DNA from 4 places in the Paenibacillus xanthanilyticus genome. Region 1 is predicted to be linked to each of the others. Evidence: riboswitches for the same ligand, from Rfam matches in the RefSeq annotation. Region 1 holds a riboswitch; each other region holds the start of a gene.
What was found. A riboswitch is a leader RNA that binds a small molecule or an ion and turns the genes downstream of it on or off. The one in region 1 is predicted to bind cyclic di-AMP.

Region 1 (7,615 bases):
ACCGTCCAGCCAACCTTCTTCAATCCGCGCAGCCGGATGTTGCGGCCGCCGTCGAACAAAATGATGGCCGAGCCGACCGACAGAATCAGCTGGTTCGTAAGCGAAGCGCTGGACTCGTGGATCCAGTCCAACCCTTGTCCAAGCAGCATGCCCACGCCGATGAACAGCGCCACATCCGGAAGCCGAAGCTTCTTCGCGATAATGCCTGCCATCATCCCCGCGCCTATGATAATAAGCAGCAGAATTAGCAAATGGTGTATCGTTTCGGTCGTACTATTTTCCATGTATACTCACCGTCCTTATCCGCTGGTCAACCGCCCTATCGGATAATGGTGTCCTCGAACTGCTCAATGCCCTCGTTCGTGCCGATAATGACCATGACGTCCTTCTCGGCGAGCACCTCGGATGCGACGGGCGCAATGATGACCCCCTGCGGCTTGTTGATCGCCACGATGCTGCAGCCGAAGCGTCCGCGCGGATTAAGCTCCTGCAGCGATTTGCCGTTCAGGCACTTGGGAACCGCCAGTTCGGCGATCGTGTAGTCCTTAGACAGCTCGATATAGTCGAGCAAATTCGGCGATACGAGCTGATGCGCGACGCGAATGCCCATGTCCCGCTCCGGATAGACGACGCGGTCGACGCCGATTTTCTCCAGCACGCGGCCGTGCAGCTCGGTCATCGCCTTGCCAACCACCTTCTTGACGCCCAGATCCTTGAGTAGAATCGTCGTCAGGATGCTCGCCTGGATATCGTCGCCGATCGCCACGACCCCGCAGTCGAAGTTGCGCACGCCGATCGAGCGAAGCACGTCTTCGTCGGTTGCTTCCGCCACGACGGCATGCGTGAGGATTTGGCTTAGATCCTGCACCGCCTCCTCGTCCTTGTCGACGCCGAGCACCTCGTACCCCAATTTGACCAGCTCCTTGGCCAAGCTCGAGCCGAAACGTCCCAGACCAATGATGACAAACTGATTTTTCTTCATTTCATGGTTTCCCCTAACCTATCGTAATTTTCCCTTCCGGGTATCTGTACAGCTCTTTCTCCGCGCGCGGACCGACCGCGTAAGCGAGCGTGAGCGGGCCAAGCCGGCCGGCGAACATCGTGAGACTGATTAATATTTTGCCGATCAACGTCAGCTCGGGCGTTACGCCGAGCGACAAACCGACGGTGCCGAAGGCGGAGGTCGTCTCGAATAAAATTTTGAGAAATGCCTGATCCTCTGTCGTCGACAGCACCATCGTGACCGCGAGGACGAGCGCCAGCGACAGCACCGTAATCGTCAGCGCCTTGAGCACGCGATCGCGGGCCAGCCTCATATTAAAGAGGACGATGTCTTCTTTGCCCCGGATCATGGCGATAACGGCGGCGACGAGGGTGGTGAACGTCGTCGTCTTGATACCGCCCCCGGTTGAGCCCGGCGATGCGCCGATGAACATGAGCAGCACGATAAAGAATTGCGACGCCTGCCGGAGCGCCGCCAGATCGACCGTGTTCGGGCCAGCCGTGCGCGGCGAGACGGATTGGAACATCGCGGCCCAAATTTTGCCGTCCCAACTTAAGGACCCCAGCGTCTTCTGGTTGGTGAACTCGAAGATAAAGATGACGATCGCGCCAATGGCCAGCAAGGCGCCGGACATCGACAGCACCACTTTACTGTGGAGGGATAGACGCCTGCGCTGCTTATACTCTATAACATCCGACATGACGATAAATCCGATACCGCCCAAGATAATCAGCAGCATGGCGGTCATATTTACGATCGGGTCGTCCACGTAGCCCGTAAAACTGACATAGGGGGTGCCGAACTGCCCGAACAGGTCGAAGCCGGCGTTATTGAACATGGAGATGCCGTGCCAGACGCCGAAGTAGATGGCTTGACCAAGCGGCATATCGAACGACCAGCGAAACGCGAACAGCGTTGCCCCGATCAGCTCGATCGCCAGTGAGTAGAAAATCACTTTGCGGATAAGCCTTACGATCCCCTCCATGCTGCTCTGATTCATCGCTTCCTGCAGAATGAGCCGTTCCTTGAGCGATATCCGCTTCCGCAGCACGATCGCGAACAGCGTCGCCATCGTCATGAACCCGAGGCCGCCGACCTGGATGAGCGCCACGATAATAATCTGACCGGCGATGGACCAGTGGCTGCCCGTGTCGACCGTGACGAGACCGGTTACGCACGTCGCCGAGGTAGCGGTGAACACCGCGTCGATGAACGGCGTATACGTCCCGTCCCGCGAGGCGAAGGGCAGCGTGAGCAGAAAGCCGCCCAGCAGAATAATGAGCCCGAACCCGGTCACGAGAACACGCGGCGGCGACCACTTGGAGATCTTGAAATAATCGGCCATTCCGGCACCTTACCTTTTTTAGGATATAAGATCGTTTACCCGTTTTTGGGCACAAAAAAAAGCACTGGATCCCCAATGCTTGCGCCGTCGGTCCCATTCCAAATAAGCCTACGAGGTTAGCTGACGGATTCGGGCCTGGAAAGGCAGCCCTATTCGCTTCTTTGGACCTAGCGGTCCTGTCGCGAAATTCACCCCATGCCATCTGCAAGCAGGCCGCGAAGCGCGCACTGTCAGACAGCGTTATGGTTCCCCCGTTTTCATACGAAATTCGGCTGTAATCTTCAATTGCTACTCATTATAAGTCCGCCTGTCAAAAACACCAAGCACCGTACACGCAGATATTGAACCGAAATGCGGCAAAATACGTACGGGCGTACGAGAAATCGTCCCCGTTGTTGCATTATCGGCCAATTATCTCGCGCGCATTTCTTTTTTAATGTATTAACTGACAATTTAGCGCTTACTTATGATAGGGTACAAGTAAGGCTGATTGGTTTGCGTACCCAATCCGGAGATTGGGAATGCAGCATTCAGCCAGAGCTGATTGGTTTGCGTACCCAATCCGGAGATTGGGAATGCAGCAGCAAGGCTGATTGAGCAAATCAGCAATGGAGAAATACAAGATGGAGACAGGAGTATAGAAGCGAATCTTATATGTCCTGTCCTTCAAAAAGATTTCATGTCCGAAAGGCGGGTTGCTCGCATTGAATCGAATCGAGGTTACACCGAACTGGAAGCTCTACAGCTGGCTGGCAGCCGTAAGCGCGATCCTCTATTTGCTGGTTCAAGTCTTGCCGGCTACCGCGGGCGCTTTCTTCGGCTCCGGATCCGAGAAGGTCATCGCCAAATCGGAGGCCGAGCGGCGCTCCGCAGCCTTCCTGACGGAGCAGTTCGGCCTAGCGCCGAACGCCTCGCGCGCGTACCATCAATCCGATAAGCTGCTTTACGGCTATCTGGCGAAAGAAAAGCTGACAGAGGACTACGGGGACCGGTACGACCGGAAATTCCCAACCGATACCTATCAGGTAACGTCGACCTTGCCAGGCGAATACTCCGGCGAATTATACGTCTACGTACATATGGAGAGCGGCCAAATCATCAGCTGGCATAAGCCCCACGCGGCGGACGCGGCGCTCCCTGAACCGGAACAGCGCATCGCGGCGGCGGTCGACTTCGCCATCGAGCAGGGCTTCAAGCGCGATGCGCTCAAAGCGCAGAAGCAGCTGACCCGCGAAGGCGACGTACGGCTCGACGTCGCCGGCGAGGCCATCGGCGAGGCGAAGCTCTCGCTTCTGATCGGCACGGAGTCAAAGCCGGATGGCGGCGTATTGGTAACGAGATACGCCCCCGTTTTCCAGGTACCGGCCGACTATGAAGCGTATGTGGAGGAACAGGATGCGCTCGCTTCTTCGTTATCGCTGTTCGGCAGCACGCTCATGTCGCTCGTCCTGTTTATTCTGGCCGTTATCTATGCCGCGCTTTATCGCAAGCACACGTCGTTCGTCCGAGGTTGGCTAGTGGCCGCGATCTTCCTCGGGTTTTATCTGATCAACAATTTCAATATGATCGACGGCCTGGCCGCAAGCTTCGGCGAAATGGAGAACGCCCGCACCGTCGCGCTGATCGGCATGATCGTCCAAAGCTTCATCACGGTCGTCATGGCGGCGTCGGTCTATTTCTCGCTCGTGGGCGGAGACGGTCTATGGCGTTCCATGGGATGGCAGCTGTGGCCGAGAAGCAGCGAGCGGGGCTATGGCGAGCATATGTGGAACAGCATGAAACTCGGCTATCTCCTCGCGTTTATCTTGCTTGCGGTGCAGACGGTCATTCTGCTCATTCTGGAAAATGCGACGGATGCATGGGCCACGACCGACGTCATGCAATCGCCCTACAATTTCGGGGCCCCGTGGCTGTTCCCGCTGCTGGCCTGGTGCGCGGCTATCTCGGAGGAAGCCGTCTTCCGTTTCTTCGCGATCGGCCTGCTGAAGAAGTGGCTGCGCAGCACGTTCGTCGCGGCGCTGATTCCAACGGTGATATGGGCGCTCGGCCACGTGACGTACGCCATCTATCCCTCGACGACAAGATTGATCGAGCTTACGCTTCTTGGCCTTCTATTTAGTTATTTCTTCCTGCGTTTCGGCTTGGCCGCGGTCATCTTCGCGCACGCCATCTTCGACTCCGTCATGATGGCGATCTCGCTTATGTTCCTTGGACAGCCGGTTAACATCGCGCTTGGCCTCTTCTACATCGTGCTGCCTGTCGGCGTAGCCGCCGTATTGCGGCGATTGGGCACGCGAAAAGGGAGGAAACCGCCCCTCACGGTTCCTCCCTCAACGCTTCAATAATTTGGGCGGCGAGCTTCTCGCCGATCGACAGCGGCCGGAAATCTTCGATTCCGGCCTCTTTGATTTTCTTGATCGAGCCGAAATGCTTCAGCAGCGCCTTACGCCGCTTCTCCCCGATGCCCGGGATCGCGTCCAGTCTGGAGGCGATCATCGACTTGGCCCGCTGCTCGCGGTGGAACGAAATCGCGAAACGGTGCACCTCGTCCTGAATGCGCTGCAGCAGGTAAAACTCCTGGCTGTCGCGCGCCATCGGCACGATCTGCGGCGGATCGCCGGTCATCAGCTGCGCCGTCTTGTGCTTGTCGTCCTTGACGATGCCGCACACCGGAACCGTCAAGCCAAGCTCATGCTCCAGAATCTCCAGCGCGGCGGAGATCTGCCCCCGGCCACCGTCGACGACAATCAGGTCCGGCAGCGGCAGCCCTTCCTTGAGCACCCGTTCATAGCGCCTGCGGATAACCTCGCGCATCGTCTCATAATCGTCCGGCCCTTGGACCGTCTTGACCTTATACTTGCGGTACTCGTTCTTGTCCGGCTTCCCGTCGATGAAGACGACCATCGCCGATACCGGATTCGTCCCTTGAATATTCGAGTTATCGAACGCCTCGATACGCTGGACATGCGGCAGACCGAGCGCTTCGGCGAGCCCGTCGGCCGCCTTGCTCGTGCGTTCCTCGTCGCGCTCGATAAGGCGGAATTTCTCGTCCAGCCCGACCTTCGCATTGTTGCTCGCCATCTGGACGACATCCCGCTTCTTGCCCCGCTGCGGCATGAACACCTTCACCTTGAGCCACTTCTGCAGCGCCCCGCGGATTTCGTCCGCCGCGCTGCCGGCAGGCGCTTCGTCTTCTTCGTCCGCCTCCATGGAAGGAAGCACGTTGTCCGGATTCGCCGAGGCCTCTCTCGCTTCGGCGGCCACCGCCGCTTCAGCCTCCGCCGCTCCGTCCGCTTGTTGGCCCTCCGAAGTTCCCGATTCCGGCGTCATCGGCGCGGCCGGGAGCAAAATTTCCCTCGGCAGCGCCGGATTCTCGCTGTAGTACTGGGTGACGAACGTCATGAAATCATCGTACGCTTCGCCGTAATACGGGAACATCGAGACGCGACGCTCGATAAGCTTGCCGCCGCGCATGTACATGATTTGCACACACATCCAGCCTTTGTCCACCGCGAAGCCGAACACGTCCCGGTCCATCGCGTCGTTGAGCGTAATTTTCTGCTTCTCCATAATCGCGTCGATCGCCATGATCTGGTCACGGAATTCCTTGGCCCGCTCGAATTCGAGCGATTCGGCGGCCGCCTCCATTTTGCCTTGCAGCATGCGGCGCACCTCGTCGTGCCCGCCATTGAGAAACTTGGCGATCTCTTGCGTCATCGCCTCGTACGTGCCCGGTGCGACGTCGTACTCGCACGGCGCGACGCATTGGCCCAAGTGATAATATAGGCATACCTTGTCAGGCAGCGTGCCGCATTTGCGCAGCGGATAAAGGCGTTCGAGCAGCTTCATCGTCTGCTGGGCGGCGTACGCGTTCGGGTAAGGTCCGAAATATTTGCCTTTATCCTTGATCACCCGCCGTGTAACCTCCAGCTTCGGATGCTTCTCGCTCGTGATCTTGATGTATGGAAAGGTCTTGTCGTCCTTGAGCAGCACGTTATACCGTGGATGGTACTGCTTGATCAGGTTGCACTCCAAAATGAGCGCTTCCATGTTGCTTGAGGTGACGATATATTCGAAATCGCGGATTTCCGAGACGAGGCGCTGCGTCTTGCCGTTATGGCTGCCGTTGAAATAAGACCGGACCCGGTTCTTCAGCACCTTCGCCTTGCCCACGTATATGATGGTGCCGTCCGCGTTCTTCATCAGGTAACAGCCCGGCTGATCGGGCAGCAGCGCCAGCTTGCTGCGGATGTGCTCCTCCGCCTGCTTCCGGCTGGACTGCTTCTGGCTTACGGTTCCTTCGTGATGCTCCATGTGGTCTCCCCCTCCCGGAAAGGATGACTTTGCTCTCCTTAACCATCGCTCATTATTGTACCATACCGAACGGTTGTTTGCTCCCTTGGGACGTCTGTTCGCACCGGTAAAGTTTCGCATTCCGGCCGATAATAATTGGCAGGATCGTCTTTACTTTTAATTTGATTGTTGGGTATACTAGGGAAAGCAATCTTTGCGCGAGGAGGAAGTTAGCAATGGAGAACGTAAGAGATCCGCGCGAGCATTACAATGAAGAACCGCGCAACGACCTGTTCGACCTCATGTTTGGTTTCGGCGGCTTCTTGGGTTTCATGACGCTCGTCTTTGCGGTCATGGTCATTATCAAGTTCGTCATCTCCTAATCGCTTGATTAGGACAAGGCTCCCGGCGCTTCCGCGATCGGCGGGCCTTTTTTAATGCCGCTTGACGCTTTTGGGATGTTTGGTCTTTTTCCAGACGTTGACAAACAACCCGAAGCTGGCATACAATGCAACTATTAAACGAAGGAGGCTGATGTCATATGAGAAACCCATCGATTGCCATGTTTCTGTCGGTTGGACGCTTCGGGCAGCAGTCTCTACGGAACAACTCGATTGGCTAACGTTTATTTGTCATGCCTTTTTTCGCTCGAGGCATGACGACTCGAACGCGCGCCAGTCCATGAAGCCGCAGGAGACCGCTAACCCGGTATCTTGCGGCTTTTTGTTGTTTGTTCCGGACATCTGCCGGGCGCACGGCCATCCCATGGCCCCACCGCGTCCATCGCCAAGAGGCGTGCAGTAACGTTTCCGAAGCAACAGCCGGCGTACCTACATGGTACGCTTACAAGCCGCAGGAGAGTTTTCTTGCGGCTTTTTAGTGTTTGTTCTACACCCAAACCACCTATTAAAGGAGCCATTTACGTGAAACCTGCATTTAATCAACCGAACCATCACCCGAACGATCAACTGAAT
Region 2 (7,615 bases), on a different contig from region 1:
GATATGGCGCGCCGCAGCGTGGCATGGAATGCATTGCAGGAGCAAATTCATATTTACGAGGGGGATTTGCGCACGTTTTTCGACCGCAGCCAGTATGGCAGCTATGATGCGATTACGATTAATCCGCCGTATTTGCCCCCGGAGAATGGCGATCAGAACGAGAACGAGCATTATGCGTTCGCGCGGCATGAGCTCAACGGGTCGCTTGATGAAATGGTCCAAGCCTGCGCGAAGTTGGTCCGAACCGGAGGCAAAGTGTCGATGGTACACCGCCCCTCGCGGCTGGTGGAAATTACGGAGACGATGCGGCGCCATCGGCTGGAGCCCAAACGCATTCGGTTCGTGCACCCGCATGAAGAGGCGGAAGCGAACATCGTGCTGATCGAAGCAGCCCGCGACGGCAAGCCGGAGGTTCGATTGCTCCCGCCGCTTATTGTATATAATGAAGAAAGACAGTATAAGGAAGAGCTCATGCGCATCTATTATGGGGACGCGCGCCCCGGTCAGGAGAAGAAGGAATCATGATCGTACAGCGTAGTTTCAGCGGCCCGCAAGAGAACGGAGCGGGAACGCTCTACCTGGTCGGCACGCCGATCGGCAACTTGGAGGACATGACGTTTCGGGCGATTCGAACGTTGAAGGAAGTCGATTTGATTGCGGCGGAGGATACCCGTCAAACCCGCAAGCTGCTCACGCACTTCGAAATTCCCACAAGGCTCGTCAGTTACCATGAACATAACAAAGGGGCAAGCGGGCCGGAGCTAATTCGAATGTTGGAGAGCGGGCAGTCGATCGCGCTCGTGAGCGATGCAGGCTTGCCGGCCATCTCGGATCCAGGGGCCGATCTTGCGGCAGAGGCGGCCTCGCGGGGGATTAAAGTGGTACCGATACCGGGGGCGAACGCGGCTCTGTCGGCGTTGATCGTATCCGGGCTTCCGACCGAGCGGTTCCTGTTCGTGGGCTTTCCGCCTCGGGACCGCAAGCCGCTGCGCGATTGGTTGGAGAAGCTGCGGAAGCAAGAGGGCGCGATCATCTGCTATGAGTCGCCTTATCGCGTGGCCAAGACGCTCGCTGCCATGCTGGAGGTGTGGGGCGACCGCAGGATCGCGATGGTCCGGGAGCTGACGAAGCGGCATGAAGAAGTCGCGCGGGGTACGCTATCGGAATGCCTGGCATGGTTGGACGAGCACCCGCCTATAGGGGAGTACTGCCTCGTTGTCGAAGGCGCCGCCTATGGCGATCGCGCAGGAGATGATGAGGACACCCAGTGGTGGCAGCCGCTTACGTTAGCCGAGCATGTGGACCGTTATGAAGCAGATCTGGGTGACCGGAAGGAAGCCATGAAGAAAGCAGCCGCCGATCGGGGATTGTCGAAGCGGGATGTGTATAATGAATTAATGCGCAAATAGCGGGGCAAAGGGAAACCTATTCGCCGTACCTGGCGGTGGAACGCGTTTCATGAGGCAAGAGGCAAGCAGTATTTGTAAGATTGCGACAAGGGCAGTCTTCTCTTACAAAAAAAAGGGCCTTCCTAGTCGGGTTCGGACCAGGAAGGCAGTAAGGAGTTATAAAAAGGTTAGAATTAACAAGTTGGTATAAATCTATTATAACCGATAAATTCCGATTTGTCTCTTATTTTGTAACGGGCGCCGGCATTTCGGACAAACAAGAGTGGCAAATGATTTTGCCCTTGAAGTAAGTCACGTTCTCCGCGTTGCCACAGAAGATGCAGGCTGGCTCGTATTTTTTAAGCATGATGCGCTCGCCGTCCACATAAATCTCAAGCGCGTCTTTCTCTCCGATGCCGAGTGTGCGGCGGAGCTCAATGGGGATAACTACACGCCCGAGCTCATCAACCTTCCGTACGATTCCAGTCGATTTCATCATGATGGTCCGTGCTCCTCTCAAATACATATATTCGTCATTATTCGACAAAATTCTATCATTTCTTTTCTCTATAGTACCAACGTTTCCCATAATAGTCAACCTCGAAAACCCTGTTAAATTTGGGCAATTCTCGAAGTTTCGGCACTAGAAAGGGGTTTTGGGCTATATCTATCGTACAATATCTTGTCGGGTTTTGGAAACTAAAGCGCGACACTTTTCGACAAATATATTAGGATTGTGTCGAATTATTGTCGAATAGCGGAATGATAGCTGAATTCTGCCAGCTGTTTCTCGCATTTGAAAGTGCTGAAAGGTATTATTAGGTAAGAGAAATGAAGATAGGAGGGTGAGGCTTATGGATAGCCGCTTGCAGCCATTGGCGGAGGAGAAGGTCTTTAAAGATCCGGTGCATAAATACATCTACGTGCAAGACCGCACGATATGGAATTTGATCAACACGAAAGAGTTCCAACGGCTTCGGCGCATTCGTCAGCTGGGTACCTCGTATTTGACTTTCCATGGGGCGGAGCACAGCCGATTCTCCCATTCGCTCGGCGTGTATGAAATTACGCGCAAAATCATTTCGCAATTCGAACGCGGCGGTTACGAGGACTGGCCGAAGGAAGAGAAGTTGGTGACGTTGTGCGCGGCGCTGCTGCATGATGTCGGACACGGCCCTTTCTCCCATTCCATCGAAGAAGTATTCGATACCCATCACGAGGATTGGACTTGCCGCATATTATTAGAAGATACAGAAGTGAACCGCATCCTTCGCGAGGTCGATCCCGGCTTCCCGGAGCAGGTCGCGGCGGTCATACGCAAAACGTACGAGAAACCGATCGTCATCAGTCTCGTCTCCAGCCAGATGGATGCCGACCGTATGGACTATTTGCTCCGCGACGCCTATTTTACAGGCGTTAACTACGGCACGTTCGACCTGGAACGCATCCTGCGCGTGCTTCGGCCGCATAAGGGAAGCATTGTCGTGAAAGAGAGCGGGATGCACGCGGTCGAGGACTATTTGATGTCCCGGTACCAAATGTATTGGCAAATCTATTTCCACCCCGTCACTCGCAGTTCGGAAATTATTCTGCGTCAGATCCTGCGCCGGGCCAAAGAGCTCTATATGAATGGTTATGCATTCGGCTGGATGATTGAACCGATTCGGAGGCTCATAAGCGGCACCATCGATGTTCCGAGTTACTTGGCGCTTGACGAGGCTCCGATGCAGACAGCCTTTACGCTCTGGCAATCGGAAGCAGATTCGCTGCTGGCCGACTTATGCCGCCGGTTCATGGACCGCAAGCTGTATAAGTATGTAACGATGGATGAGGCGGACGAGCCGTTGTGGGCTTCCATCCGGGAGCAATTCGCCGCGATCGGGCTCCATCCGGATTACCACTTGGAAGTCGATTTTCCGTTTGATTTGGCGTACGCTGTCTATCGGCCGGGGGCGCGCGGCGCGAAGAAGAATGATAAACCGCCGATCCTCGTGCTGGACCGTGACGACGTCGTATCGGAAATTTCGCAGAAATCCGATATCATTCGCTCGATTACGGGCATGCATCGAGGGAAATACCATTTGTATTACCCGCATGAGCCGCTGCTTGAATCAGCGGACAAACTAAGTCCCGAACTTCGCAAGCTGTTTGAACTGGATTAGAGAGGAGTTTCGCCCTTCATGTTAATCGACACGCATACCCATTTGGATTCGCATAAATTCGACGACGACCGCGCGGAAGTCATCGAACGGGCGCGCGGCGCGGGCGTCGAATTATTGGTAAATATCGGATTTAATCGGGAGACCATTCCGACGACGATGGCGCTTGCCGAGCAGTACGACTTCATCTATGCGGTGGTGGGTTGGCACCCGACCGACAGCCTCGATTACGGTCCTTCCGATCTCGACTGGATTGCCTCGCTGTGCGACCACCCAAAGGTGGTCGCGATCGGGGAAATCGGGCTGGATTATTATTGGGATACGTCCCCCAAGGACGTGCAGCAGCGGGTGTTCCGGGAGCAAATCGAGCTCGCGAAATCCAAGCGCAAGCCAATCGTTATTCATAATCGGGATGCGCACGAGGATGTTGTTAGGATTTTGAAAGAAAGCGATGCCAAACAGGTTGGCGGGATCATGCATTGCTTCTCTGGCAGCTGGGAGACGGCCAAGCAGTGCTTGGACATGAACTTCTATATTTCGTTTGGCGGGCCGGTCACGTTCAAGAATGCGCGGGTGCCGAAAGAGGTGCTTGCGAGGGTTCCGCTCGACCGTCTGCTGATCGAAACGGATGCCCCATATTTGGCCCCGCACCCTCATCGAGGCAAGCGCAACGAGTCTGCTTTCGTCCGTCTTGTAGCAGAAACCGCTGCGGAAATAACAGGAAAAACACTGGAAGAAATTGCGGAAATCACAAGCGAAAACGCCAGGAAATGTTTTTCCATCGAACGAAAATAGCCCAAAACGGGAGCATTTTGAATGATTCGGGTGAAAAAACTTGTTTTGGTTGGATAAATTGCGGTTTTTTCGAGACATTTTCCTTTAAATTCGGTAAAATCGTCCTTTATCTCATCTTTACAATCTGGAGCAAAAGACGGTATCATTCATCTCAGGGCTTTCAAGATGTATTCCATTTCCAATAACGCTTAATCTCCGGAAACGGAGAGCGGGGGAACCAAATGAGGACTTGTGCCGGGGCATATGCGAGCACGCAAGTCGCGTTGAATTCTTCTAGGGGTGAATTTCAGCTGCGGCGCGCCTAAGTAGCGCTGACAGCCGAATAGGGCGACTCTCTCGCCCGAATCCGACAGCTAACCTCGCAAGCGTCATAAGAGAGATCAACTCGTGCATCCATTCCATGCTACCCGTGTCCCACAGGAAGCCACGAAGCAGATCTTCTGTCGTCGGCTTCTTTTTATTTTGAATATTGCGAATTGTGGCGACATAGTGTGATTCATGGAGGAGGTATGAGGGAGTAATTGGAAGAAGCGGGCTTCATGCGCGCTAAATCTAATAGTCGACGCGTCTAAATCTATTTCATGCGTAACAGGGCGGCGGGGCTATGTAAGGAGGACCGAAGAAGTGGGCATAATCCAAGTTAAGGACACCCATGGGAAACGATCATCCAGCATGTCTTTCGCATTGCGATGGAAGCATGAGAACGTGCGTTTAATTGTTCTAAGCGCTATGATCTCAATCGCTATGACTTTCATGTTTCTGGTGTTGTTGTACGGAACGGCTGACAAGCGCGTCTCCGTAGTGTTGAATGGACAAGAAAACATTGTGGAAACCAAACAATGGGTCCTGCAACGCCTACTGGATGAACAAGCCATTACGGTGGGGCCGTATGATAAGGTGTCGTTGCCTTTGAATGCGGGCGTAAAAGACGGTGATCGGGTGGTCATCGAGCAAGCGGTTCCCTTAACCGTGAAGGCTGACGGCAATGTAAGAACGGTGTACACGACAGAAAGAACGGTACAGGCGGCGATCGATCAAGCTAACATATCGATTCGCAGTGAAGACAAGGTGCTGCCGTCGAAAGACGCGGCCATCGAACCGAACATGACCGTAACGGTCGTTCGGATCGACAAGCATGTGATGCAAAACAAGTATGAAGTGCCATTCACTACTGTTACCAAGACCGATCCGACGCTGCTTGAAGGGAAGAAGAAGACCATTCAGGCGGGTAAGGCCGGCATTGTCGTGAAGAAATACGAGAAGGTATTCGCGGACGGCAAGCTTGTCTCGCATACCTTCGTCTCCAAGTCGACTCAAAGCGATGCGGTCAACCAAATCGTGGCGGTCGGCACGAAGAAACCCGTGGTCACGCTGACGAAGGGCGGGGTGTCGTTCCAGGCGAAGAAGACGCTGAAGAATGTGACGCTCACCGCATATACGGCAGGTCTGGCGTCTACGGGCAAAACCGAATCCGATCCGGGGTACGGCATCACGAGATCCGGCTCCCGCGTCACGGAAGGCCGCACGATCGCGGTCGACCCGAAGGTCATTCCGATCGGATGGTGGGTGTACATCGAAGGCATCGGATTCCGCCGCGCGGAGGATACCGGCAGTGCCATCAAAGGCAACAAGATCGACGTTTACTACGATAGTGAAGACTATGCGGAGAAATTCGGTCGCAAGAAGGGCTACACCGTGTACGTGCTGGGTCCCAAAAAGCCCGAGGCGATCTAGCGCGCCGCAGGTGGTCGTAGTTACAATTTATCGTCAAACTAAAGCAATTATGCCATGATAAGAAGAGGCCTCGCCTCTTCTTTTTGTACGTTTGTCCGGAAGGGATGTCAGGGTAGTCCATGATCAAAGAAATCATCGTCGTCGAAGGCAAAGACGACACCGTTGCGATCAAGCGGGCCGTCGAGGCCGAGACCATCGAGACCGGCGGATCCGCAATCGGCGAAGCGGTGCTGAAGCGGGTGGCGCTCGCACATGAACGGCGGGGCGTCATCATTTTCACCGATCCGGATCATGCCGGGGAGCGCATACGCAAAATCGTCGCGCAGCGGGTCCCGGGCTGCAAGCATGCCTTCCTTCCACAGGAGGAGGCGCTGTACAAGGGCGATATCGGCGTGGAGAACGCGAAGCCGGAGGCGATTCGCCGCGCGCTAGCGAGCGTTCGCACGGAAGCGATCGAAGGACAAGCAGACGAGGCTCAAATTACGTGGGATGACCTGATGCGGGCCGGTCTGCTCGTGCACCCGGCTGCGGCGGACCGCAGACTGCGCATGGGCAACTTGCTCGGCATCGGCTATGCCAACGGCAAGCAGTTCTTCAAGCGCTGCACGATGTTCCGCATCACGCGGGAGGAATTCGACCGAGCGCTGGCGCAGATGGATCAAGAAACCGGAGGAAGCGGCCAATGACAACCAACATCGAGGTGGCGACACCGAAGCGGACGAAGGACATCATCCAGAAGTACGGCTTCTCGTTCAAGAAGAGTCTGGGACAGAACTTCCTGATCGATCAAAATATTTTGCGCAAGATCGTCTCCGCCGCCGGTCTCGACAAGACCAAAGGGGCGCTTGAGATCGGCCCGGGCATTGGCGCGCTCACGCAGCATCTCGCCAACGAGGCGGCGCGCGTGACGGCCATCGAGATCGACGACCGGCTGATCCCGATCTTAGGCGATATTTTCGCGGATGCGGATAATGTCCACATCGAGCATGGCGACGTGCTGAAGCTGAACTTAAGCGAGCTCATGGCACGCCAGTTCGACGGATTGAGCGGCGTCAGCGTCGTGGCTAATTTGCCGTACTACGTCACCACGCCGATTCTCATGAAGCTGCTCGAGGAGAAGCTGCCGCTCGAGAACATCGTCGTTATGATCCAGAAGGAGGTCGCCGAGCGGATGGCGGCCAAGCCGGGCGGCAAAGAGTACGGCAGTCTCAGCGTGGCGGTGCAGTATTACTGCGAAGCGGAGCTCGTCTGCATCGTGCCGCATACCGTATTCATCCCGCAGCCGAACGTCGACTCCGCCGTCATCAAGCTTGCCGTACGCAAGCAGCCGCCGGTCCAGGTGGAAGACGAAGCGCATTTCTTCCGCACCGTCCAAGCCTGCTTCGCGCAGCGCCGCAAGACGCTCGCCAATAACCTGACCGCTTATGTCGGCAAAGCCAACCGCGAGCAGCTAGGGCCTATTCTGGCCGCTATCGACATTGATCCGTCCCGTCGGGGCGAGACGCTCTCGCTGGAGGAGTTCGCCGCGTTAAGCCGGGC
Region 3 (7,615 bases), on a different contig from region 1:
GCATTCCAGAATTTCTTGATCGATCTCAAGATCGAAGGCCAGGAAGTGACGCCGAACATGAACAAGCTGGCGCGGGACAACTTCTACTTCCCGCATTTCTTCCAGCAGGTCGGGCAGGGCAACACATCCGACGCGGAGTTCGTCGTCAATACGTCGTTCTACATTCCGCCGCACGGCGCGGCCGCGATGCAATACGCGGACAAGGCGCTGCCGAGCATGCCGAAGCTGCTGGCGGAGCATGGCTACGAATCTTACAGCTTCCACACGAACGATGTCGCGTTCTGGAACCGGAACAATCTTTACGATGCGCTCGGCTTCACGCGCTACTATGACAAGCCGTTCTTCACCGAAGAGGATAAAGTCTTCTTCGGCGCGTCGGACGAAGTGCTCTACCGCAAGACGGCGGAGGAGCTGAAGCAGAAGCAGGACGCGGGCACGAAGTTCTATGCGCACGTCATCTCGATGACGGCGCACCACCCGTTCTCCATTCCGGCGGAGAAGGACAAAATCACGCTGCCGGCGCGATATCAAGACACGTTCGTCGGCGATTACATCCGCGCGCAGAGCTATGCCGACTACGCGCTGGGCAAGTTCATCGAGGAGCTGAAGGCCAATGGGGTGTGGGAGAACAGCATCCTGCTCCTCTACGGCGACCATCTCGGCCTGCCCAAATACTCCCTCGACAGCAGCGACAAGCGCTTGATGGAAGAGATCTACGGCAGAGCGTATACGTACCATGACATGATCAACATCCCGCTCATCATCGCAGGCGACAACGTGACGTACCCGTCGCGGCAGCAGCAGATCGGCGGCCAGTCCGACGTCATGCCGACGGCGATGAACCTGCTGGGCATTTCGTTGGGGGACCATATTCATTTTGGACAGGATCTGCTGAACCAGAAAACACGCAATGTGCTCCCGCAGCGCTACTACCTGCCGTCGGGCTCATTCCTGAGCGGGGAATCGCTGTACATTCCGGGCGTCGGGTTCGAGGATGGCGTGGAATACCCGCTGACGGGCGGCGAGGCCAAGCCGGTCGAGAGCGTGACGGAGCAAGATTACGAGAGCGCGCTGAACCTGCTGAAGTATTCGGACAGCTACGTCGAGCAGCTGCCCGATCGCGAGAAGTAGGGGCATGCAGTCTCACCCATACGATAAAAAAAGCAGGGTACCCATGGGGTCCCTGCTTTCTTGCTGTTTAGGAAATGATGCAACTAACCATTTTGAAACTAAAACGTAAAGCGCGTCCGCGGAAGCGGACGAAAGCGAAGGTAGCTAAGAGTGTTCTGGCGGAAAACGTGCTTCGGAAGCATACGCTGGGCCGGGCTCTTTGGTTGCCCTCTTTAGGAGGGCCATGCTGTTGGGTTAAGGAAAAGCGTCTACTGAAGCTTTGTCCGCGAGGACAAAAGCGTGCCAGCTCGAAGCAACCCGCCGACCGGGAACAAATATGCCAGCACGAAATAGGGAGTCCAGAGGGCGAAGTCTGAGCGTTTTCCAACGGAAAGCGCACTTCGGAAGCATATGCTTGGTTCCCCTCAGCGGAGGGGGAAGGGGGAGGAAGCCCCCCTTATTTCTTCAAATGATACGGCACCGTCGTGATGATGACGTCCCGGCGATACAGCAGATGCGCGCGGATGAGCAAGCTTGACTGGTTATGCAAAATATGGTGCCAGCCTTTCTTCGGAATGAATTGCGGGATGACGACGGTCACCTGCACGTTCATCTCGCCCGCTTTACGCTGCACCGTATCGATGAATTTCGTCAGCGGCTGGATGATGCTGCGGTACGGGGAATGCAGCGTGACAAGCCGCACGTCCGGCTGCCACTGCTTCCACTTCTCCTCGAAGACGGCCTCTTCCTCGCGCTCGAACGGGACGTGGACGGCGATGATCTGCTCCGGCTTCAGCGATTTGGCATAACGCAGCGAGTTCTCCACGACGTGGGTCATGCCCGCCACCGGCACAATAATAACGTTGCCCTCGATCGTGATCGGCGGTTCGCACGTGGACAGGCGGAGCTGGTCGCCGACGGCGTCGTAGTGCTTGCGGATCTGGCGGAAGAGCAAAATAATGAGCGGCAGGAAGACCAATACCGGCCAGACCTGCTGGAATTTCGTCAAGAAGAACATCAGCGTCACGACAAGGCAGATGAGCGCGCCGATGCCGTTGATCGCCAGCTTGAGCCCCCAGCCCTTCGGCTTCTCGCGAATCCACTTCAATAGCATGCCGGTCTGCGACAGCGTGAACGGAATGAAGACGCCGACCGCGTAGAGCGGAATCAGATGCTCGGTCTGGCCCTTGAATAGAATAATGAGCAGAATCGACGACAAGCCCAGCATGAGAATACCGTTCGAATACCCGAGGCGGTCGCCGCGCACGGTGAACATCCGCGGGATGAATTTATCCTTGGCGAGACTGACCGCCAGCAGCGGGAACGCGGAGTAGCCGGTATTGGCCGCTAGGATGAGGATCAGCGCCGTCGTGCCTTGGATGACGAAGTACATCGCGTTACGGCCGAACGTCTGCTCCGCGATCTCCGAGACGACCGTCACCTCGGGGTGCGGCGTAATCCCGTAATACCACGCCAGGAAGACGATGCCCGAGAAGAGGAGCGCCAATAGCAGGCCCATCGCGGCGAGCGTCTTCGCCGCGTTGTTGGGCGCGGGCGACTTGAAGTTCGGGATCGCGTTGGAGATCGCCTCTACCCCCGTCAGGGCGGAGCTGCCCGAGGCGAACGCCTTCAGCAGCAGGAAGAGGCTGATACCCGCGACGGGCGTGCCGAGGGAAGCATGCAGCTCGCGCGGCACATGGCCGCTGGCGATGTCGTAGATGCCCACGCCGATCATGATGAACAGCGCGAGCACGAATAGATAGACGGGGTACGCCAGCACCGAAGCGGATTCGGTCACCCCGCGCAAATTCAAGACCGTGATAAACAAAACGAACGCGATCGCGATCGGCACGGTATAGTCATGCAGCGACGGAAAGGCGGACGTAATCGCGTCCGTACCGGCCGATACGCTGACCGCCACCGTGAGGATATAGTCGACGAGCAGCGAGCCGCCGGCCACGAGCCCGGGCAAGATGCCGAGGTTCTCCTTGGAGACGACGTAGGCGCCGCCGCCGTGCGGATACGCATGGATAATTTGCCGGTACGACAGAATAAGCGCCAGCAGGAGCACCAGCACGCCGATCGCGATCGGAATCGAATACCAGAACGCGATGGGGCCGGCGGTCATCAGCACGATTAAAATTTGTTCCGGTCCGTAAGCGACCGAGGAGAGGGCGTCAGAGGACAGAATCGCCAGCGCCTTCGTTTTGTTCAGTTTTTGTTCGCCGAGCTCAGCCGATTTCAGAGGGCGCCCGATCAATAAACGTTTGAGTGCAGTAAACACCCGCATCACCACCCGGAGAATGTCATTGTCATTTCTTTACCCGCGCCCGCGCGCGTCCAAATAACGGCTTTACAAAAGAATGCTGCGCCTGGACCGCGTTTGGGGGCATGCCAAATAACGCAGAGGAAATACCCCTGCGTTCAACGTGCGAACGCCTAAGTTTTACCCCCCTCTAATAACGCTTACGAGGTTAGCTGACGGATTCGGGCGGTTAGAGTCGCCCTACGGCCTGCGCGCTTCGTGCGCGGATGCCGATTCACCCCTGCGAGCGCCGGCTTGCGGCGTCGCGTTTGGTTCCCCCGTTTTCCTGTTCGGAAATTCAGCGAATGTTGGATGCTGTACGCAAGCTATCATACTCCCGTGGCGCGCAGGGTGTAAAAGGACGAAGAAACGGCCGCTCCCGGGTGTAAGGCGGATTCGGACGGAAGCAGCGCTTACATGCGTCGTTATCGCAGCCAAGCTGTCTTTATCGCGGCGTTTTTCGCCTTTTCGCTGAAAACGGGCTGGAAGACCTACAAACAAGGCAAGGCCGGTAAACGAGGGGGAATGCGGCAGACCTCGGTCTGCGGGCGGCTTCTCTCGCGGCGAGCAATCGGCTGCCTGAATAGCCGGTCGTGTTTTTGGGAAATACCAAACGGGTATTAGATGGAAGCACAGTCCAAGTTAGTTAGGAAGGGGCAGGGGATATGGCACAAGCAAACGGGCAGGGGAGAGTTGAAGGGAAGGTCGCGGTCGTCACCGGCGCGGGATCGGGCATCGGACGCGCCGCGGCGCTGCGTCTGGCGGAGCAGGGCGCGAAGGTGGCGCTCCTCGACCGGGAAGAGGACCGGGTATCGGCCGTCCTGGCGCGCATCGAGAAGGCGGGCGGCGAAGCGCTTGCGATCGGCGCGGATATTTCGAGCAGCGAAGACATGGAGGCGGCGTACCGGAAGGTGGCCGAGAAATGGGGGCGGCTCGATATCGTATTCGCCAACGCGGGCATCAACGGCGTGCTCGCGCCGATCGAGACGATGACGCCGGAGGAATTCGGCACGACGATCGATATTAACCTCAAAGGCACGTTCCTGACGGTGAAACACGCGATTCCGGCATTGAAGGAGAACGGCGGGAGCATCATCGTCACGAGCTCGATCAACGGCAACCGCGTCTTCTCGAACATCGGCTTCAGCGCCTACAGCACGTCCAAGGCCGGACAAGTCGCCTTCACGAAGATGGCCGCGCTCGAGCTGGCCAAGTTCGGCATTCGCGTCAACGCGATCTGCCCGGGCGCCATCACGACGCATATCGACCAGAACACGGACCGCAAGCCGGAGCTTGACGAGGTAACGATCCCGATGGAGTTCCCAGAAGGCGATCAGCCGCTCGAGGATGGTCCGGGCAAGCCGGCGCAGGTCGCGAATCTGGTGCTGTTCCTGGCTTCCGACGAGTCGAATCATATCACGGGGACCGAAGTGTTCGTCGACGGCGCGGAGTCGCTGCTGCGGGGCTAAGCGTCGTGCCGCCGCATCCGCTTGCCGGCGAAAGAAGGCTGGCGGATGCAAGCAGCGGACGCGTTGTCCCGGCTGGGCCGAATTCACGCCGCAACCAAAGAAGGGCTGCTTCCGCACGTCGTCATCTCGCGATGACGTGCCGGAACAGCCCTTCTTGCCATGCAAACCTCCGTAAAATCCTCGCTTACCCTACATGGTGTCAAGCAAACGGTAACGCTGCAGCAGCCGCTTAACGGCTTCGAATTGCAGCGGTTTGGCCAGAAAATCGGCCATGCCGGCTTCCAGGCAGCGCTGGCGGTCGGCAGGCAGGACGTTGGCTGTCATGGCGACGACCACCGGCGTATGGGGCGCTTCGTTCGCGGCGAGCACCTGCCGGGTCGCCTCCAGTCCGTCCATGACCGGCATGCGCATATCCATCAGAATGAGCGCATACCGGTTGGCGGCCGACTTGGCCACCGCTTCCCCCGCCGTCCGCGGCGACATCGGCCCGGATGCCGAGCTTCTCCAGCATGCCAATTGTCAGCTTCTGGTTGATCTCGTTGTCGTCGGCGACCAGCACCTGCGGCGCCGCGGCGCCGATCGCCGGCGAGGTCTCTTCCGGGATAACCTCGAGCGTGCAGGAGAGCTCCCGGCTGCCGGCTTCGAACAACGAGGCGAAGCTAATCTCCGGAATGCGCGAAGGCGCCCGGCCTTCCAGGCCCGGCCTCTCGGCTCTGGCGGACGGTCTGCCCGCGCTTGCGGCAGGGGTGCCCGCCGGCAGGGTAGCGGTCAAGCCAGGCGTAGCCGCGCTTGCCTCCAGCACCATCGCATCGGCAGAGCCGACTAAGGTTAGGGCGTCAACCGGGGGCTCGGTCGCGCCTACGGTCGGTTCCGCTTCGGACAGCGCCTCATGGAACCAGCCCGGCGGCGTCATCCATGGAGTCAGGTCGGTGCCTTCCTCCTGGTTCCAGTAGCCTTCCTCGCCATATGGCTTGACGGTGACCGTGAAGCGGAAGGTGGCCCCGGCGGCTTCATTCGTCTCGACGTGAATCGTGCCGCGCATCAGCTCGACGAGGTTCTTGCAGATCGCGAGGCCGAGGCCGGTTCCGCCGTAACGCCGGGTGAGCGACGTATCCACTTGCGAGAATGGCTGGAAGAGCAGCGGCAGCTTCTCTTCGGGGATACCGACGCCCGTGTCGTGCACGGCGAATTGCACTTCGATCGCGTCCTCGTCCATGCGGCCCAATTTCGCTTCGACCCTAATGGAGCCCTTCGGGGTGAATTTGACCGCGTTGCCGACCAGATTGATCAGCACTTGGCGAAGCTTCAGTCCGTCGCCGATGACGATCTTTGGCAGCCCGGGATCCAGCTCGTATGCAAGATGCAGACCGAGCTGCTTCGTCTTGGCGGTGAACAGCTCGAATGTCTCCGAGACGATGAGGTCCAATTGGAACGGCATCTCTTCGACCTCGAGCTTGCCGGATTCGATCTTCGCGTAATCGAGAATATCGTTAATGACCGAGAGCAATGCATCGCCGCTCTTATGGATAATCTCGGCGTAATCCTGCTGCTCGGGCGATAAGCCGGTCTCCAGCAGGAGCTCGGTCATGCCGAGCACGCCGTTCATCGGCGTGCGAATCTCGTGGCTGACCATGGCGAGGAAGTCGGTCTTCGCGCGCGCCGCGATCTCGGCCGCGTCCTTCGCCTTCATGAGGTCGAGCTCGAACTGCTTCCGCTCGGTCATATCGCTGATCGTGCAGGCGTAGATCCGGTCGTCGTCCACCGTGGCGACGCCGACCTGAATCTCCGCCGGGAACCGGCTGCCGTCCTTGCGCATCGGCGCCAGCTCGATCCGCTTGCCGGTCGGCATGCCGGATTTGGCATCCCCCTCCGGCTCCTTGAAGCCGCCGCCCTCGAAACAGGGAATCAGGTGCTCGATCGGCGTCCCGATCACTTCGCTCTCCAGATAGCCGAACATCGCCGTAAGCGCGGGATTCACCGCCAGAATGCGCCCTTCGCGGTCGAAGGTGACCATCGTGTCGCTGCTGGTCTCCTGCACGGCGCGGGCGAGCGCCTGCGTTTTGTTCAGCTGGTAGGCGGTGCGCATCAGCTCGCGGTTCATTTTCTCCAGCTCCCGCGTCTTCTGATGGAGCAGCTCGGTCTGCAGCTGAAGCGTCTTCGTGCCGATGTACATCCGCACGAAGCCTTCGATTTTCGTCCGCAGGATCTGGGGCACGAAAGGCTTGAGCATATAGTCGATCGCGCCGACTTCGTAGCCGGTGAAGAAGTGCTCCGATTCCTTGCTGGTGGCGGAAATGAAAATGATCGGCGTCTCGCGCGTCTTCTCTCTCATTTTGATCAGGCGCGCCGTCTCGAAGCCGTCCATCTCCGGCATCTGCACGTCCAGCAGAATAACGGCGAATTCTTCCCGCAGCAAGCTGCGCAGCGCTTCCTCGCCCGAGAGGCACTTGACCAGGTTGTAATTCAAATCGCCGAGAACGGCCTCCAGCGCGAGCAGATTGTCGGGGTGGTCATCCACGAGCAGGATGTTAATGGGTCCGTCGTATGTTACCATCGCCTTCACGTTCACCTGCCTCTACTATTTCATCTTCCGGTACAGCCTGCTGTAGGCATCCAATTCTTCATAAGCGTCCGCGTGCTTCGTAAAGTTGATCGATTCCTTGGTGCCGAGCGCGAGCACCCCGAAGGTGCTGAGACTGTCGTACAGCAGGCTATGCACATGGTTTTGAAG
Region 4 (7,615 bases), on a different contig from region 1:
GCGAAGCGGCCGGCGATGAAGACGGCGGCATCTTCTCCGCCGGGGAATCGTTCATATAGTTCCCGCTCATCCGCGCAAATCCAACGTTCCCCTGCATCCTCGAAGCGGTAGGAGACGACTCGACCGCTGGCGACGATCGTCTCCAGCGCCTCGGCCATAGCGGCGGCATCCGCCTCGAGCAGCTTGGCCAGCTCGTCTGTCGCGAGATCGCCGCGCTGCTTCAGCGCCGCATAGAGATCATCCGGCCGCCGAAGCGCTCCCTGTCCCGCGGACAGCCGCTCCCGCTCTGCCTGCGCGACCGCCGGATCGACCGCATCGCGCAGCGCGGCCTCGCCGAAGAGGGCGCCGGCCATCGTCCGGCTGACGCTCAGCAGCTGCAATTGAGTCGCCGCACTGAAGCCGTCGCCCTCGTAGATTTGCGCGTTCACGTAATCGGCGATGAACTGCGCGGCGAAGGGGGACGGCGCTTTCGTTTCCTTGACGACGATCTCGACCTCGCCCGCCGCGATATCTCGCAGCAGCCGCTTCAATCCCTCGGCATCCAAGTACACATGCAAGCTCTCCCGCATGGCTTCAAGCAGGTACGGGAATTGATCGGCATAAGGCAGCGCCTGCTTCAGCAGCTCTTCGCTTCGCAGCCGCTTCTGCCACATCGGCGTGCGCGTGAAGCTGCGCGAGAGCAGCAGGGAGGTCTCGGCGATCCGGCGGAACGAGATGCCGAGCATCGGCGAGCCCGCGATCGCCTCGGTCAGCAGCTCTTCTAACGAATCCGCGGCGATGTGCCACAGCTTGTTCAGCCACAAGTTGTCGCCTTCGGCAAGGACGAGCTCGATCCCGTTGTCTTTGGCATTGCCGTACAGCTTGTACGGCAGCAGCCGGCCGAACTGCCGCTCGATCGCGAGCAGCCACGTCCGGTTTAGCTTGCGGCCCAGCAGCGTGTGAATGACGACCCGCGTCTGGTTGGTCAAGTCGCGGTAATGCTCGATCAGTATGAGCTTGTCGGTCGGCAGTCCCAGCGCCTTATGCTGGGCGCGCGCCAGATCGATGAGCTGCTCGGCGGCCGTGCGGTCGAGCCCGTATTCGGCATCAAGCCAGCGAATGGTCTCCGCTTCAAGCAGATGTTCCGCCCCATCGTGCTCGTCCGTCTGCGTGTCTCGCAGCCGGAGCCGCGCCGACAACTCGCCGAGAAACCGGCCCAGCCGCACGCCGAGCCGCACGTTGCGACCGCCGGGCTCGTTGCGCCAGAACGGGATTTCGCTGAAGCGGTTCGGCGCTTCCTGGACGTACACGCGGTCATGGTCGATACGGCTGATCATCCACGACGACGTCCCGAGCTGGAATACGTCGCCCGGCCGGCTTTCATGAATATATTCCTCGTCCAGCTCGCCGAGATGAACGCGGCTATCCGTATGATGGACCGGATACGCCGAGGATTGGGGGATCGTGCCGACGCCGGTGACCGCCGCGACCGGGGTGAGCGGGAGACGGGTGACGACATCCCGCTCGCGATCCCAATCGATCAGCGGCCGAGCGAACGGATAGAAGCCTGCTAGCACCTTTAAGACCGATTCGAGCTCTGCCCGCGGGTATTCGCGGTAGCACTCGCTGCCGCAGATGAGCGCATGCAGCCCGTCCACGGCGATGTCCTCGGCCGCGGCGGCCGACACGATATGCTGCGAGAGCACATCGATCGGCCGGCGCGAGAGCTCGATCGCTTCGATCTCGCGCCGAACGACGCTGCGGCAGAGCACCGCGGCTTCCGGCAGCTGGCTGCGGCTTCGGGCGAGTATCACGCCGCGGCTGATATCGCCGACCGCGTGGCCGGCGCGGCCGATCCGCTGGATGCCCGAGGCGGCGTCCATGGGCGGGTCGACCTGAAGGACGAGGTCGACGTGTCCGACGTCGATGCCGAGCTCCAGCGAGGAAGTGGCGACCAGGCAGCGCAGCCGGCCGCTCTTCAGCAGCGACTCGACCTCCAGGCGCCGATCGCGCGCCAGCGACCCGTGGTGGGCGCGGGCGAAGTCTTCCCCCGCCTGCTCGTTCAGACGCAGCACAAGCCGCTCGCACAGCCGCCGGCTGTTCACGAAAAGCAGCACGGACGTCGCGCCCGCCATCAGCTGCAGGAGCCGTTCGACGATCGGCGTCCACACCGCCGCCTCGCGCGATTGCGCGAATCGGCTGAAGTCCGGCATCGTCACGCGCACGTGCATCGTTTTGGCCATCAGGCTCTCGATAATCGAGACGGGCCGTGGTCGGTAGCCCAGCGCGTGCCGAAGCGGCTGCGCGTCATCCGTCTCCTCGCCGAGGCGGGCAGCAGTCCAATTCGCAGAGACCGGCGAATCGTTATCCGGCAAGCCTTGACTAGCTCGATCATCCGGCTCGGCCATGCTATCCGCAGCCTCCCACCCGCCGAGAAATCTCGCCATGCGCGACATCGGCTTCTGGGTCGCCGAGACGCCGATCCGCTGAACGCGGTGCTCGCATAGCGCGGTCAGCCGCTCGAGCGAGAGCGTCAAATGCGCGCCGCGCTTGTCTCCGGCGATGCCGTGAATCTCATCCACGATGACGGAGCGGACGGTCCGCAGCATGGCCCGTCCTTTCGCGGAGGTCAGCAGCAAATACAGCGATTCCGGCGTGGTTACGAGCACCTCGGGCGGCCTTCGCGCCATGCGCGCCCGTTCGGCGGAAGGCGTGTCGCCTGTACGGACGGCCGTCGTGACGCCCGGCCATTCGCCGCCGTTCCCGCCTTCCGCGGCCCGTTCGCCCGCGTACTGCTCAATCTCCGAGATAAAGCCGACCAGATGGTGCTGGATATCGTTGTTGAGCGCCTTTAAAGGCGTGATGTACAAGGTGCGCACGCCGCCGGACCAGCTGCCGCCGGACGCTTGTTTGTCGCGGACGATGAGGTCCAGGCAGGGCAGCAGCGCCGCGAGCGTTTTGCCCGACCCGGTCGGGGCGGCGATCAGCGTATGCGCGCCGCTTCGAATGGACGCCCATGCCTGCAGCTGGACGTCGGTCGGCTCGCCGAACGCGCGGTCGAACCAGCCGGCCAGGATAGGATGAAAGCCTTGCAGCGCATCGGAGGAAGAAGGCATCGAAGTCAGCTCCTTTTCAGGAAGAAGTGATGCTCTCATTATACCTGTTTTTGGTTCAGAAACTGAGCGGCGTCTCATACCTTTAGAAGTAACACCAATCGGGAGGGTATGTATGCAAAGATGGCGGGAGACGTTGGAAGAGAGATGGAACGAATGGAGGCAGGTCGAGGATGCGCTTAGCCGCGCGCTCGAAGGCAGGCGGGTGCTGCGCGTCGCGGGACCTCGAACGCCGAGATTGCTGCCGCCGGCGACCAAGACGATCCGGTCGGGCCAATTGACAGGCCTATCGGGCACCTATGAAGCGGGACTGGCTTGCTTTTGCATGAGCGAACTGAAGGTCGAGGAGCGGCATGCCTTTCTGGAGGCGTGGCACGCGCGTTTAGGAGAAGGGGCGATGGTCGTCATTGCCGACCGAAGGGGCGAAGGGTGCTCATCGGCTTTTGAGCTGCATCAGCTGTTCGCGGAGGTGGGGACGGCGCTGGACGTACAGGTCGGGCGGACGTTTTGGTGGGTCCGTTATGAGATCGGCGCTCACGGCCGTAGATCGTATGGTTAACGAAGCATAAGCGGCGACTTTCCCGCGCAATATGCCCACGCATGATATTACCCTTCAAATTATCCGAATAATCAAATAATTATTGAAAAACCGGTGATCATGGACCCTGGCTTGTTTCATAGGTCGCCGCGAGTGGTGAAGAAGAACTAATACCGGCACGCGCGGCGGAACAGCAAACCGCCGTGCTTGTCCGGGGGAACAAACACGGCGGCTCGTTGTTTGGGATCATCGCGGGGGCGATTGATCCCGGTCGCGAGTTAGTCGACGTCAGTCGTGTCGACCACTTCGTCCGACGGCTCGTCGGCATATTTCTCAAAAGTTTCAGGACTCATAACGCGGCGGGCCGTGACATAGCGCTTCTGATAGTAGGAATCACTAAGTCCGCTGATAGTTACGCCCTTGCTGGAAGACGAGTGAGCGAACTTACCGTCTCCAACGTAAATGCCGACATGCGAAATGCCTTTGCCGCTCGTATTGAAAAATACGAGATCGCCTGGGATCAAGTCGGCTTTCGCCACTTTCTTGCCCAGCTTGGATTGAGAGGAAGACGCGTGCGGGATCGAGACGTTCAATTTCTTGAAGACGTACATCGTGAATCCGGAGCAGTCAAACCCCTTGGTCGTGGTGCCGCCATAGTTGTATGGCGTGCCGATCAGATTGGCGATAACGCCGTCCATTTTGGAATCCGCGAATGCGCTTCCAGCTTGGAACGTGAGCATCATGGCCAGGCCAATCAGCAGAGCAGAAAACTTCTTCAAGAATAGAAACCCCTTCCGGTGCCTACGAGGTTAGCTGTGGGGTTCGGTTGAAGGTACCCTATGATCGCCTCGGGCGTATGCTGCTGCATCCGCCGGGATCAATTCACCCAAAGATGGTTCCCCCGTTTCTCTTGCGAGAATTCGGCATTTTTTTCATTCCGCGTTATGAATTCGATCATTTTCACAATTTCCCTTCTAAGTTCACAGTTTGTTCACACATTAGAATTCTAAGAGTGCAACTTTTTTGCTATTATATCGTATCGTTTTTTCTCTTTCCCTACTAGGGTCGTCCGTCCAATCGACAGTTCTTCCGCTTAGCGCCCCCATACAGGCACGAACCTTCCCGATACGCCTTCGTTTCACGCGCAAGCTTCCTAATCCAACAGCAAAGGACAGCACCTTGTCGGCACTGCCCTTCGCCTTCAATTCTCAACCTTCTTTGGCTTCATTCGACTGCCAGGCCGCGAATTGCGCCGCGACGGTCCATACCTTCATGATCGTGCGCACGAAGTGGAACCCTTGGTGCAGAATCAGTGCGAGCAGCCCGGCCCACAGCATCGACACCGAGGCGGCCGTGAGACTGAGCAGCAGCCCGATCGCCCACATGAGGAGGGAGATGCCGGCGAAAGGCAGCAGCTTCTTCGCCGCCTCGCCCAGTCCGCCCAAGGCGCCTTTGCCCGTCACCGCGCCGAACTGCATGGCCAGGAACAGCAGGTGCAGCAGCACGGCCCCCGCGAACCATCCGCCGGCCAGCGGCAGCGCGCTCGCGCTCAGCTCGGCGAGCGTGTCGCTTGCGATCAGCGCGTCATACAGACGCGGCACCAGCCAGATGCCCGGCACGATCGTCAGCGCGACCTCGAGAAAGTAGAGCAGCATAACCGGCTTCCAGGCTGCGCGGATCCCGGCGAGGAAACGCGTGCCGCCTTCGCTCTCCGATGCGTGAAGAGAATAGAACAGACCCGCGTTGACCAAAGGCGTGATCAGCATGCGCCCGGCCAGCAGCGTCGCGAACAGCCACAAATAAGGATGAATGAGGTCGGTCTTCATCAGTTGGAACTGCGCCTCCGTCAAGAACAGCCTTACCGCGTCCTCGCCGGCCTCGGCGCCGGGATACCGCTGCAGCAGCGGCGTCACGATCGAATCGATGGTCCGGTAGAGGAAGAAGCCCCACAACAGTTCGTACAGGAACAGGACGATGACGATGAAAAAGTGCTGTCCCGTCAGCCACCAGCCTTGCTTTAAATGCCGCCTCATGCCTCGATCCTCCTTTCGTTGTCTATCCAGCCGCCCGTTACCAGGCCAGCGATGCAAACAAGCCTTCGATCAGCTTCGTTAAGCCGATTCCCCACCGGGTGCGCGTTTTCTCCGGCACCTCCGCCTTCAAGTAATTGTTGATATGCCGGTTATCCAGCACGTTGTCGTAGTCCGGGTCCACCGTTGCATAGAGCAGCGGGGAAGGGTGCACCACTTTGAACACCATCTGGCTTTCTCTGCCTTCCCAGATCTTCGGCATCGTCGTGCCGTCGGCGAACTGGAGCACGACCGGGACGGGCCCGTTGGCGCCGCCGCGCCGCTTGACCAGCACGGTGGATTCATACTGACGGTCCCCGTTCTCGGCGACGGGACGCACGGCGATCGATTCGACCGCGTAGTCGGCCATATCTTTGCCGTACACGAAATGGCTGAAATATTCGTCCCACTCCGTCTTGGTCACCTGCTCGACGATGGTTTGGAAGTCGGCCGTGGACGGGTGCTTGAATTTATACTTCTGGAAGTAGGTTCGCAAAATTTTGCGCATCGTCGAAGCGCCAACCTGCTTCTCAATGCCGATCAGCACGAGCTTGGCACGCATGTACACGTTCTCCGCATAGCTGTCCGAACTGTGATACGACCATGACAGCTGCTTGAGCGGGGCCGGGTTGGTCATATAGCTGGCTTCCAGCGTCAGATTCGGCTCGATGCCGTAGGCGCTCTCCATGACTTTGTCCTCCGCGTACGAGGTGAAGCCTTCGTCCAGCCACGCTTCCTCGAACTCGTTGGTGGCGACCATGCCGTACCAATATTGGTGGCCGATCTCATGCACGACCGTGCGCTCCAGGCTGTCGATGGACGGATCGGGAGAATCGGCCTCGAAGCTCGTAACCAGCGTCGGGTATTCCATCCCGCCCGCGCCGCCCGCGCCTTCCGGCGGCACGACGATGGACAAGGTCGAATACGGATACGTGCCATACCACTGGGCGAATTTGCCGAGCGCGGATTTGGCCGCATGCATGTAGCGTTCCTTGTGTTCGGCGTGCTTCGGATCCAGGTAGAGCTTAATGCGGACGCCTGGAATGCCGGTCGTCGAGTAGGCTTCTTCGCTATAGATGAAGTCGGGCGAAGCGGTCCAGGCGAAATCGTGCACGTCGTCGGCGTAAAACTGGAACGTCCGCCGTCCGCCGTCCGCTTTAGTTGGTTTCGTCTGGAAGCCGGTTGCGGCGACCGTATAGTCCGCCGGCACGTTAATCCGCACGTTGTAAATGCCGAAGTTGCTGTAGAACTCGGAGTTGCCGTGATACTGGTGCGCGTTCCAGCCGTCGGCCGTCCGGCCTCGCATGCCGGCCGTCTCGTAAGCGGCCAGCTTGGGGAACCATTGTCCGGCCATGACGAAATCGTCGTGGTAGCCCATCCGCGCGAACACCTGCGGCAGCTTGACCGTGAAGCCGAGCCTCAGCGTGACGCTGCCGCCGGGCGGGATCGCATCGGGCAGACGCAGCTTGGCCAGCGTCTTATCGCTCGCGTTGCCGTCGTCGGGCTGCACGTAATGCAGCCTTGGCAGCAGGCTGTCGCCTCCTTCGGTTTGGAGCGAATCGATCGTCATGCTGCCCACGCCGTCCGCCGTCGCCTTGTCGCTTCGCAATTGGCCGCCCGATTCCCGCATGAAGCTGGTCTCCGGCGATTCGAACGCGTTCGGATAGAGGTGGAAGTACATCTCCGAGACGGCGGACTTGCCGGGGTTTGTCCATGTGAGCGTTTGCTCGCCCGTGAGCGATTTGCTTTGTTCGTCGAGTTTGACGTCGATGTGGTACTCCACCACGCGTTTGCTGAGCGCGACCGGCTTCGGCCGGAGCACCGATTCCGGCACGGGCGCGTTCGTCTGGGGGAGCGTCGTTTTGGGAACGGGGACCGCGGGCGTCGCCGGCTTCGGCGCGGTCTGGACCGGCTCG

Region 2: another riboswitch for cyclic di-AMP. It lies ahead of ACFSKT_RS30120 (G5 domain-containing protein); the one in region 1 lies ahead of ACFSKT_RS13845 (TrkH family potassium uptake protein).
Region 3: another riboswitch for cyclic di-AMP. It lies ahead of ACFSKT_RS28860 (APC family permease); the one in region 1 lies ahead of ACFSKT_RS13845 (TrkH family potassium uptake protein).
Region 4: another riboswitch for cyclic di-AMP. It lies ahead of ACFSKT_RS30780 (C40 family peptidase); the one in region 1 lies ahead of ACFSKT_RS13845 (TrkH family potassium uptake protein).

The regions. Positions count from the first base shown of each region.
Region 1 covers NZ_JBHUHA010000001.1:3,245,078-3,252,692, forward strand. The annotation lists gene ACFSKT_RS13835 (cation:proton antiporter) at 1-284, opposite strand, end outside; gene ACFSKT_RS13840 (potassium channel family protein) at 320-982, opposite strand; gene ACFSKT_RS13845 (TrkH family potassium uptake protein) at 996-2,348, opposite strand; cyclic di-AMP (ydaO/yuaA leader) riboswitch at 2,439-2,632, opposite strand; gene ACFSKT_RS13850 (CPBP family intramembrane glutamic endopeptidase) at 3,053-4,693, shown strand; gene uvrC (excinuclease ABC subunit UvrC) at 4,665-6,662, opposite strand; gene ACFSKT_RS13860 (YqzM family protein) at 6,878-7,024, shown strand; gene rsgA (ribosome small subunit-dependent GTPase A) at 7,610-7,615, shown strand, end outside.
Region 2 covers NZ_JBHUHA010000002.1:2,871,995-2,879,609, forward strand. The annotation lists gene ACFSKT_RS30095 (tRNA1(Val) (adenine(37)-N6)-methyltransferase) at 1-525, shown strand, start outside; gene rsmI (16S rRNA (cytidine(1402)-2'-O)-methyltransferase) at 522-1,409, shown strand; gene ACFSKT_RS30105 (AbrB/MazE/SpoVT family DNA-binding domain-containing protein) at 1,633-1,887, opposite strand; gene ACFSKT_RS30110 (HD domain-containing protein) at 2,243-3,550, shown strand; gene ACFSKT_RS30115 (TatD family hydrolase) at 3,569-4,342, shown strand; cyclic di-AMP (ydaO/yuaA leader) riboswitch at 4,518-4,726, shown strand; gene ACFSKT_RS30120 (G5 domain-containing protein) at 5,096-6,076, shown strand; gene rnmV (ribonuclease M5) at 6,196-6,762, shown strand; gene rsmA (16S rRNA (adenine(1518)-N(6)/adenine(1519)-N(6))-dimethyltransferase RsmA) at 6,759-7,615, shown strand, end outside.
Region 3 covers NZ_JBHUHA010000002.1:2,573,608-2,581,222, reverse strand. The annotation lists gene ACFSKT_RS28865 (LTA synthase family protein) at 1-1,131, shown strand, start outside; gene ACFSKT_RS28860 (APC family permease) at 1,568-3,400, opposite strand; cyclic di-AMP (ydaO/yuaA leader) riboswitch at 3,558-3,729, opposite strand; gene ACFSKT_RS28855 (SDR family oxidoreductase) at 4,081-4,884, shown strand; gene ACFSKT_RS28850 (response regulator) at 5,074-5,295, opposite strand; partial or broken gene ACFSKT_RS32695 (ATP-binding protein) at 5,870-6,526, opposite strand; partial or broken gene ACFSKT_RS32690 (response regulator) at 6,593-7,438, opposite strand; gene ACFSKT_RS28840 (CheR family methyltransferase) at 7,463-7,615, opposite strand, start outside.
Region 4 covers NZ_JBHUHA010000002.1:3,019,591-3,027,205, forward strand. The annotation lists gene ACFSKT_RS30770 (DEAD/DEAH box helicase) at 1-3,095, opposite strand, end outside; gene ACFSKT_RS30775 (hypothetical protein) at 3,208-3,651, shown strand; gene ACFSKT_RS30780 (C40 family peptidase) at 3,909-4,409, opposite strand; cyclic di-AMP (ydaO/yuaA leader) riboswitch at 4,414-4,566, opposite strand; gene ACFSKT_RS30785 (hypothetical protein) at 4,839-5,663, opposite strand; gene ACFSKT_RS30790 (M1 family metallopeptidase) at 5,701-7,615, opposite strand, start outside.